Regions from separate parts of the Metabacillus sp. YM-086 genome, predicted to be linked through region 1. Evidence: riboswitches for the same ligand, from Rfam matches in the RefSeq annotation. Region 1 holds a riboswitch; each other region holds the start of a gene.
What was found. Region 1 has a riboswitch for S-adenosylmethionine ahead of metK (methionine adenosyltransferase). Riboswitches for the same ligand answer to the same signal wherever they lie in the genome.

Region 1 (2,170 bases):
TTCTTTTGCACGGGGGTAGAATGGAATTCAATAGTAAGCTCGGCAAAGGTACTACGTTTACGCTTGTATTCCCAAACGAACTTGGCTCCAACAAAAAAGGTCTGATGTGAACATTCACATCAGACCTTTTATACCTTATTGTAATGCAGCTTTATTTAAAGCATCTGCTTTATCTGTTCTTTCCCAAGGAAGATCAAGATCATTACGGCCAAAATGTCCGTAAGCTGCAGTTTGTTTGTAAATAGGACGTCTTAAGTCAAGCATTTTAATAATCCCAGCAGGACGTAAATCGAAATTACTGCGAACAACTTCTACTAATACTTCTTCAGAAACTTTTCCTGTTCCGAACGTATCAATTGAAATAGATACTGGCTGTGCTACGCCAATTGCATATGCTAATTGAACTTCACATTTATCAGCTAAACCAGCTGCAACGATGTTTTTCGCTACATAGCGAGCTGCATATGCTGCAGAACGGTCAACCTTTGTTGCATCTTTACCAGAGAATGCTCCACCGCCATGACGTGCATATCCACCGTAAGTATCAACAATGATTTTACGTCCAGTTAATCCAGCATCTCCTTGTGGTCCACCAATAACGAAGCGACCTGTTGGATTAATAAAGTATTTTGTTTCTTCATCAATTAATTCTGCAGGAACAACAGGATTAATAACATACTCTTTTAGGTTACGTTGGATTTGCTCAAGTGTAACTTCAGGATGATGTTGAGTTGAAATAACAATTGTATCAATACGAACTGGTTTATTATTTTCATCATATTCAACAGTTACCTGTGTTTTTCCATCAGGACGTAAGTATGGAAGAATTTCATCTTTACGAACCTCTGTTAAGCGACGTGATAATTTATGTGCTAACGAAATTGGAAGTGGCATTAATTCTTTTGTTTCATTACATGCAAACCCGAACATTAAACCTTGGTCCCCTGCACCAATTGCTTCAATTTCCTCATCTGACATTTGACCTTCACGAGCTTCTAGAGCTTGGTCTACACCCATAGCGATATCTGCTGATTGCTCATCGATTGATGTTAATACAGCACAAGTTTCCGCATCAAAACCATACTTAGCACGAGTGTAACCAATGTCTTTGATTGTTTCACGGACAATTTTTGGGATATCTACATACGTACTAGTTGTAATTTCTCCTGCAACTAACACTAAACCAGTAGTAACAGAAGTTTCACACGCTACACGTGCATTTGGATCTTTTGCAATAATTGCATCAAGAATTGAATCTGAAATTTGGTCACAGATCTTATCTGGATGGCCTTCTGTTACAGATTCTGAAGTAAAAAGACGTTTTTTAGACATAATTAAAAGCTTCCTCCTCATATTCATGTTCATTCATTTGATCCGGAACTCTTCCCAAAGTATGACCTTTAGAAAATCACGTTGGCATATTTTGTGAACAGAAGTATTATGTACCTTTACCACATGCTTGTCCTGGTAAAACTCTAATGAAGAATACTTTTTTCTGTTATCAAAAAAAACCTTTCCCATGTGAGGAAAGGTTTATCATCGTTCATCGCCTTTCGCTCTTATCGATCAAGGGCTTTCGCCTTGCTTCAGGTTAGCACCTTTGCGTCGGAAAATGTCGTTCTAGATTGCGTCGGTTTAACATAGTTCCACAGATTGGTCTTTTTTGCCTAAGCAAGCTATCGCTTGCTTGAATGATGCTCTCGCATCATTCTTGACCTAAGAAAAACACAACATGAATCAAAACGAGTTTTGATTCATAACGTGCTTTTCTTAGGTCAGGCAAAAAAACTGTTCAATAAAACTATATAATTAGTGCGCAGTCGCCGCTTTCCTTTGATAGCAGGTTGCTGGGTTTCATAGGGCCTGTCCCTCCACCAGCTCGGGATAAGAGAATCCGTTCAAGGACATATCATAGCGCACTAACCTATTGGTGTCAACAAAAATCGACAACTATTACCATTGATTTATTAAAATATTTGATAGATGTCTATCACTATTGTGTCCCATATCCTATAGAAATATAAATATCAATTGTTTTTCTACATTGTGCTAGTGTGATGTGTTGTACAAAGCTTAAGTTTTTCTAATAGCAAAATATTTTTTCAATTCAAAAATTTAATGATAGCAAATCACTAAATAGTATGTTTTATTAAAATTAATGTGTTATACT
Region 2 (2,170 bases), on a different contig from region 1:
AGTTGTTTCATAAGTTGCCTCCCATACTTTTTCCCATTTTACATTTGGAAGAAACTGATTAAGCATTCGCCAGCACCTCCACTTCTACTTGTTGTTCTCCAATATAAGCAACTGCACGGTTAATTTCATCAAGATCTCCATCTATATGCAAAAATAATGAACCATAAGAGCCATTTTGCGTTTGTGAAATTTTACCTTGTACAATATTCACTTCAATATTAAATTTCCTAATAATATTGCTAATCAATGGTCTTTCTGTACCTTCACCAACAAATGTTAGCTGAAGTACTTTTCCAGAACGATAATTTTCTAGTAGTAGGTCAATTGCTTCCTTCGTATCATCCGGCTCTGAGATTTGTTTAACGAACGTTTTTGTTATAGGTTTCTGAGGGTTTCTGAAAACATCCAATACATTTCCTTGTTCAACCACTTCACCATTTTCCATAACAGCTACTCGATGACAAATTTTACGAATGACATGCATTTCATGTGTAATTAATACGATTGTTAAGCCTAGTCGTTTATTAATATCAACAAGCAGGTCTAGAATTGAATCTGTTGTTTGGGGATCAAGTGCTGATGTAGCTTCATCACATAATAAAACCTTGGGATTATTCGCTAACGCTCTGGCAATCCCAACACGTTGTTTTTGACCACCACTAAGTTGAGAAGGGTATGCATTCTCTCTTCCTTCCAGTCCAACCAGCTTAATAAGCTCATCAACACGTTTAAGTCGTTTCGCTTTACTTACTCCTGCAATTTCTAAAGGAAATGCAATATTCTCTCTCACTGTTCTTGACCACAATAAGTTAAAGTGTTGAAAGATCATGCTTATTTCTAAGCGTGCTTTACGCAACTTTGTACCAGAAATTGAGCCAATCTGACTACCTGCCACAACGACTTCCCCACTAGTTGGTTTTTCTAGTCCATTTAACAAACGGATCAATGAACTTTTTCCGGCTCCACTATATCCTATAACTCCGAATATTTCACCTTTTTTAATTTCAAGGTTTACATTGTTAACAGCTTGAACAGAGCCGCTCTTTGTTTTATAAACTTTATTAACATTTGATAATGTTATCATTTTGTCACCTTCTTCCTTTATTCCTTTACTATTTTCTACCGTTCATTTTTTTACATATAAAAAACCTTCCTGCAAAATGAGCAGAAAGGCGCTTGAATACCTTTCTCTCATCTCTCAAAGCATCTGCTTTGTGTGAATTGGCACCATTTCAGAATGAACTGATGGTTGCCGGGCTTCATCGGGCACTTCCCTCCACCTCTCTTGATAAGAGTTAAATATTTGATTGTCTTTTTAAGTACGATTGTGATTGTATCATGTGTTGAAAATCAATGTCAATTATTTATTTTCTTAAAATAGCTTACTTTTTTCACTGTGATTTTACATTTCAAATATGAAAAGGGTTGCATTTATCTGCAACCCCTTTCAATATTATACAATAAATAATATTATTAGAATATTTCATTAATTAAGAATTTACTTTCTCCATTCCTTTTACACCTGTTGCTTCAAAAATAGCTTGATCTAAATCTTCTATTAAATCCTCTATATGTTCAATTCCTACTGATAAGCGGATCAAATCTTCTGTTACACCAGATTTCTTTAAATCTTCAACGCCTAGTTGTTGATGAGTTGTACTCGCAGGATGAATGATTAAGCTTTTCGCATCTCCAACATTTGCTACATGTGACCAAAGTTCAACGTTGTTAATAAGAGCTGCACCAGCCTCTCTTCCGCCCTTGATACCGAATACTACTACAGAACCAGCACCCTTAGGTAAGTATTTAGCAGCTAAGTCCTTCGCAGGGTGTTGGCTATTTTCAGGGTATAGAACCCACTCAACAGCTGGGTGACTTTCTAAATATTGCACCATTTTCCTTGCATTTGATACATGTTCCTTCATACGGACATGAAGGGTTTCTAGACCAAGATTAAATTGAAAGGCATTGTATGGGCTAATCGCTGGGCCTAAATCTCTTAATAACTGAACTCTCGCTTTAATAATATACGCTTGTTCTCCTAATGCTTCAGCATAAACTAAATCATGATAGCTAGGATCAGGAGTTGTAAACCCAGGGAATTTTGGACTATTCCAGTCAAATTTACCTCCATCTACAATGACTCCACCAAGAGTTGTACCATTCCCAA
Region 3 (2,170 bases), on a different contig from region 1:
AAAGTTTGGAGATCAATTTGGTGCGGATTATAAAACTTGGAACTTTTTAACAGGCTATGACCAAGCGGACATTGAATCTTTTACTAATATAAGTTTCTTAGCACCCGCTGCAAAGCTCGAAGGCTCAACTCAATATGTACACAGTACTTCGATTTTTCTCATGAAAGGCAGTCAAATTCTAGAACAATACGATGGAGTATCTAACGTACCATTTGAAAAAATAATCGAAGATATCAAACTATTACAATAATTCTATTGCATTCTCCACTTGAATAAGGTACAGTAATAAAAAGTTAAACATTTTAAAAATTTCATATATTTCTTATCAAGAGAGGCAGAGGGACTGGCCCTATGAAGCCTCAGCAACCGGTTCATAACGAGTGAAGATCTGGTGGATTGATGATAGATAAACTCTAAGTAAGTTTTTCACAGCACCGACAGGAAATGAAAAATGAATGGAACAAAGTGCTCTTGTTTGTAACAGGCATTTTTCATTTTCTGTCGAGGTTTGCAGAGCAAGCCGCAAGCACTTGCGTGCTGTGAAAAAGCTATACAACACTAATTATGAGTTTACTTATTAACAACACCATACAAAGACTTCTGCGAGTGCCAAGGTGCTAAATCCAGCAAGCCACACCAGCTTTATGCTTGAGAGATAAGAAGAAGCGCACTTAACGACACAGTCTTCTTCTTAACGAGGAAGACTTTTTATTTTGCTTTTTTTAAAACATGTACGCTTTCTCTCATGTACATATTGTTAAATTTAAATCTTAGGAGTGACAAACATGAGCAAAAGAATTGAAACGAAATTAGCACAAATCGGAAACCGCAGTGAAAATGTTACAGGTACAGTTAACCCGCCAATTTATTTATCAACAGCCTATCGTCATGCAGGAATTGGAGAATCTACTGGATTTGATTATATCCGTACAGGAAATCCTACAAGACTTTTAGTCGAAAAAGCAATCGCAGACCTTGAGCATGGCGACCGTGGCTTTGCCTTCAGCTCAGGAATGGCCGCGATTCAAACAATTATGGCCCTCTTCCAAAGCGGAGACGAACTGATCGTTTCTTCTGACCTTTACGGTGGAACATACCGCCTCTTTGAAAGAGAATGGAGAAAATATGGATTATCATTTCAATATGATGATTTCACAAATCCCGTTGAAACGGAAAAATTGATTAATGATAATACAAAGGCTCTATTCATTGAAACGCCTACAAACCCATTAATGCAGGAAGCCGACATTAAAGAACTAGTAGCAGTTGCAAAAAAGCATAACATACTCGTGATTGTTGATAACACTTTCTATACACCACTTCTTCAAACGCCAATCTTAGACGGAGCGGATATTGTGATCCATAGTGCCACGAAATATTTAGGAGGACACAACGATGTTCTTGCAGGCTTGGTTGTAACAAAAGGTCAGGAATTAAGTGATGAATTCTTCCAACATCAAAACGCAATCGGTGCAGTTTTATCCCCATTTGATTCTTGGTTATTAATGAGAGGGATGAAAACTTTATCCCTTCGTATGAGACAGCATCAAGAAAATGCTCAAAAGGTAGCGGCATTTTTAGAAGAGCATGAAGCTGTACTTGATGTACTGTATCCTGGTAAGGGTGGAATGCTTTCATTCCGTTTACAAGATGAAGCATGGGTAAATCCGTTCCTGAAAAACTTGAAAACAATTACTTTTGCAGAAAGTCTAGGTGGAATCGAAAGCTTCATTACGTATCCAGCTACGCAAACACATATGGATATTCCTGAAGAGATTCGAATCGCAAATGGTGTCTGTAACAAGCTGCTACGTTTTTCAGTAGGTGTTGAGCATGCAGAAGATATTATTGAAGATTTAACACAAGCATTTCATGCAATGAAAGGAGCGGAAGCAGTTGAGCAATCATGATTGGTCATTTCAAACAAAGCTACTTCATAACGAGTCAAAGGTTGATCGTGGCACAGGATCGGTAAGTGTGCCGATTCATCATTCCTCTACTTTTCATCAATTTGATATTGATGAATTTGGGAAATATGATTATGCACGCTCAGGAAATCCCACGCGTGAAGCGTTGGAAAGTGCGATTGCGGAGCTAGAAGGTGGATCTCGTGGATTGGCGTTCTCTTCTGGTATGGCAGCTATTTCTACCGCGTTTTTATTGTTATCAC
Region 4 (2,170 bases), on a different contig from region 1:
AGAATCCTCTTGTTTTTATAATGATAACAGGTATAAAAATAAGGAGATTAGTAGAATGGCATTATCTAAAGAGGATTGGAAAGTCATTAATTTTTTTACATATGAAAGAGTTTTAATTGATTATACAGCCAGAACAATTTCTAGGAGAGAAGATTATAAATTAGAAGAATTAGATACAAAATATCTTGTTGAATTAATAAAGGGAATCGGAGAGTATATACAGAAAACCTCAGATGGAATTAGAAGCTCTGAAAATACGAAACTCCTTATTGATAGTGGCATTTTTGACTATTTAGCAACAAAAGTAACATTTGAATCAGAAATTAATAAACGCTTAAGACACTTGCAGGTATCAAATGTATATAATTGAGTTAATTTCAATTATGACTCTTAAGTCAAAAAACGAACATCTTTCTTCATTTTGAACATGTTAATAAAAAATAATACACGGATAAGAACATTATTAAATGTGAAATTTATACGTTTTTTGGTAACAAATGATACATTATGAAATTGATCCAATTGATTTTTTATAATAACTATTAGAAATATTCAATTAATGATTGACATCTATCCTGTAGAGTATTAAAGTATATTTATTGTTTATTTTACTTAATCGCATAAAAAGATCTCTTATCAAGAGTGGCAGAGGGACTGGCCCGATGACGCCCGGCAACCGTTCAATTAGAATTGGTGCTAAATCCTGCAAAGCTTTTAAAGCTTTGAAAGATAAGAGAGGAGACTCCTAAAATTGTGGTGAAACCTCTCTATCTTTAGAGAGGTTTTTTTGTTGCCTAGTATTACTAGACATAATTAAAAAGTTTTATAGAAAATAAGGGGGCAATGCAACGATGAAAAACAGATTTTTTAATGCAGCATTTCTTTTGACTATTGTGCTGACGTTACTTGTGACAGGTTGTTCTTCAAATAATGGAGAAACAGCTGAATCAACTCAAGCTAAAGGAAATCCAGAAGTATCATTAGATAATGTACCTGAACGTTTTGCAAATGGTGAAGGTGCTAAAATCAAAGTTATCCGTAAAATCGGTGGAGATGATCATACAGCTCAATTTTTAGCAGGAGCTAAAGAAGAAGGAGAAGCGTTAGGATTTACAGTTGATGTATTTACCGCAAACGGTGATACAGCTAAATTCCATGATGCTATTGCCCAGGGCTTAGAGGAAGACTATGACGGTTTTATCATTTCACATGGAGATGATGAAGCAACTGTTGATGCTGTTCAAAAGCTTGTTGATGCAGGAAAAAGTGTTGTTACATTTGATTCAAATGAAGGGTTAGCTGAAATTGGAGGGGTAACATTAACTTCACAAGATGATGAGGCGTTAGCAAAGCTCGCGTTAGATCAATTAGTTCAAGATACAAACGGGGAAGCAAACATTGTTTATCTATGGGTTGACGGATTCCCACCAATGGTGAGAAGAAACGCAGTATACCAAGATATTCTTGCTAACAATTCAGGTATTAAAGAAGTTGAACGCTTTGGAGTTGCAGCAGCAGATACATCTGTTCAAACACAAAATGCTGTGGCGGCAATGTTGAACAAACATCCAAAAGGTGAAATTGATGCGATTTTTGCAACATGGGATGCTTTTGCAATAGGTGCAGCGCGTGCGATTAAAGAAGCTGGAAGAGATGAAATTAAGATTTATGGAATTGATGTTTCAAATGCAGATCTTCAAGAAATGCAAAATGAAGAAAGTTCTTGGAAGTACACAGCAGCTGTTGATCCGAAGTTAATTGGTGCAGTTGATATGAGATTGTTAGCGAAAAAGCTTGCGGGAGAAGAAACACCAGAAGCGTATAATCTTGAAGCTTCTCTTATTTCACAGGAAGCATTGTTACAGTCAAGTGAGCCAATTAATATGGTGAATCTGGCAGATACTGTGGAAGGCTGGGGCCAATCTACTGCATTTGAAGAAGAGTGGATGAAAACGTTAAAAGAATATTATAAGAAATAATGCTTTAGACTTAACGAACACTCTCTAAGGTTATGAGAGTGTTCGTTTTCCTCTGATTACCTCACATACATTAAATCCCATAGAAGTGTAAATTAGTAGAAAGGAGGCAAATTGATGAATCACTCAGTATTAGAAATGAAAAAAATTTCAATAGAATTTCCTGGTGTAAAAGCATTAGATGAGGTTGACTT

Region 2: linked by a shared signal. The riboswitch ahead of ACEWK1_RS17390 (methionine ABC transporter ATP-binding protein) and the one ahead of metK (methionine adenosyltransferase) in region 1 are both predicted to bind S-adenosylmethionine.
Region 3: linked by a shared signal. The riboswitch ahead of ACEWK1_RS05920 (methionine biosynthesis PLP-dependent protein) and the one ahead of metK (methionine adenosyltransferase) in region 1 are both predicted to bind S-adenosylmethionine.
Region 4: linked by a shared signal. The riboswitch ahead of ACEWK1_RS25700 (sugar ABC transporter substrate-binding protein) and the one ahead of metK (methionine adenosyltransferase) in region 1 are both predicted to bind S-adenosylmethionine.

Annotation. Positions count from the first base shown of each region.
Region 1 covers NZ_JBLUOI010000025.1:44,869-47,038, reverse strand. Annotated here, with positions in the region: gene ACEWK1_RS12545 (sensor histidine kinase) at 1-110, shown strand, start outside; gene metK (methionine adenosyltransferase) at 136-1,332, opposite strand; SAM riboswitch class I at 1,557-1,891, opposite strand.
Region 2 covers NZ_JBLUOI010000043.1:34,615-36,784, forward strand. Annotated here, with positions in the region: gene ACEWK1_RS17385 (methionine ABC transporter permease) at 1-66, opposite strand, end outside; gene ACEWK1_RS17390 (methionine ABC transporter ATP-binding protein) at 59-1,084, opposite strand; SAM riboswitch class I at 1,189-1,295, opposite strand; gene ACEWK1_RS17395 (O-acetylhomoserine aminocarboxypropyltransferase/cysteine synthase family protein) at 1,491-2,170, opposite strand, start outside.
Region 3 covers NZ_JBLUOI010000009.1:17,626-19,795, reverse strand. Annotated here, with positions in the region: gene ACEWK1_RS05925 (SCO family protein) at 1-250, shown strand, start outside; SAM riboswitch class I at 320-662, shown strand; gene ACEWK1_RS05920 (methionine biosynthesis PLP-dependent protein) at 786-1,910, shown strand; gene metC (cystathionine beta-lyase) at 1,897-2,170, shown strand, end outside.
Region 4 covers NZ_JBLUOI010000112.1:9,674-11,843, reverse strand. Annotated here, with positions in the region: gene ACEWK1_RS25705 (hypothetical protein) at 56-370, shown strand; SAM riboswitch class I at 631-736, shown strand; gene ACEWK1_RS25700 (sugar ABC transporter substrate-binding protein) at 852-1,979, shown strand; gene ACEWK1_RS25695 (sugar ABC transporter ATP-binding protein) at 2,094-2,170, shown strand, end outside.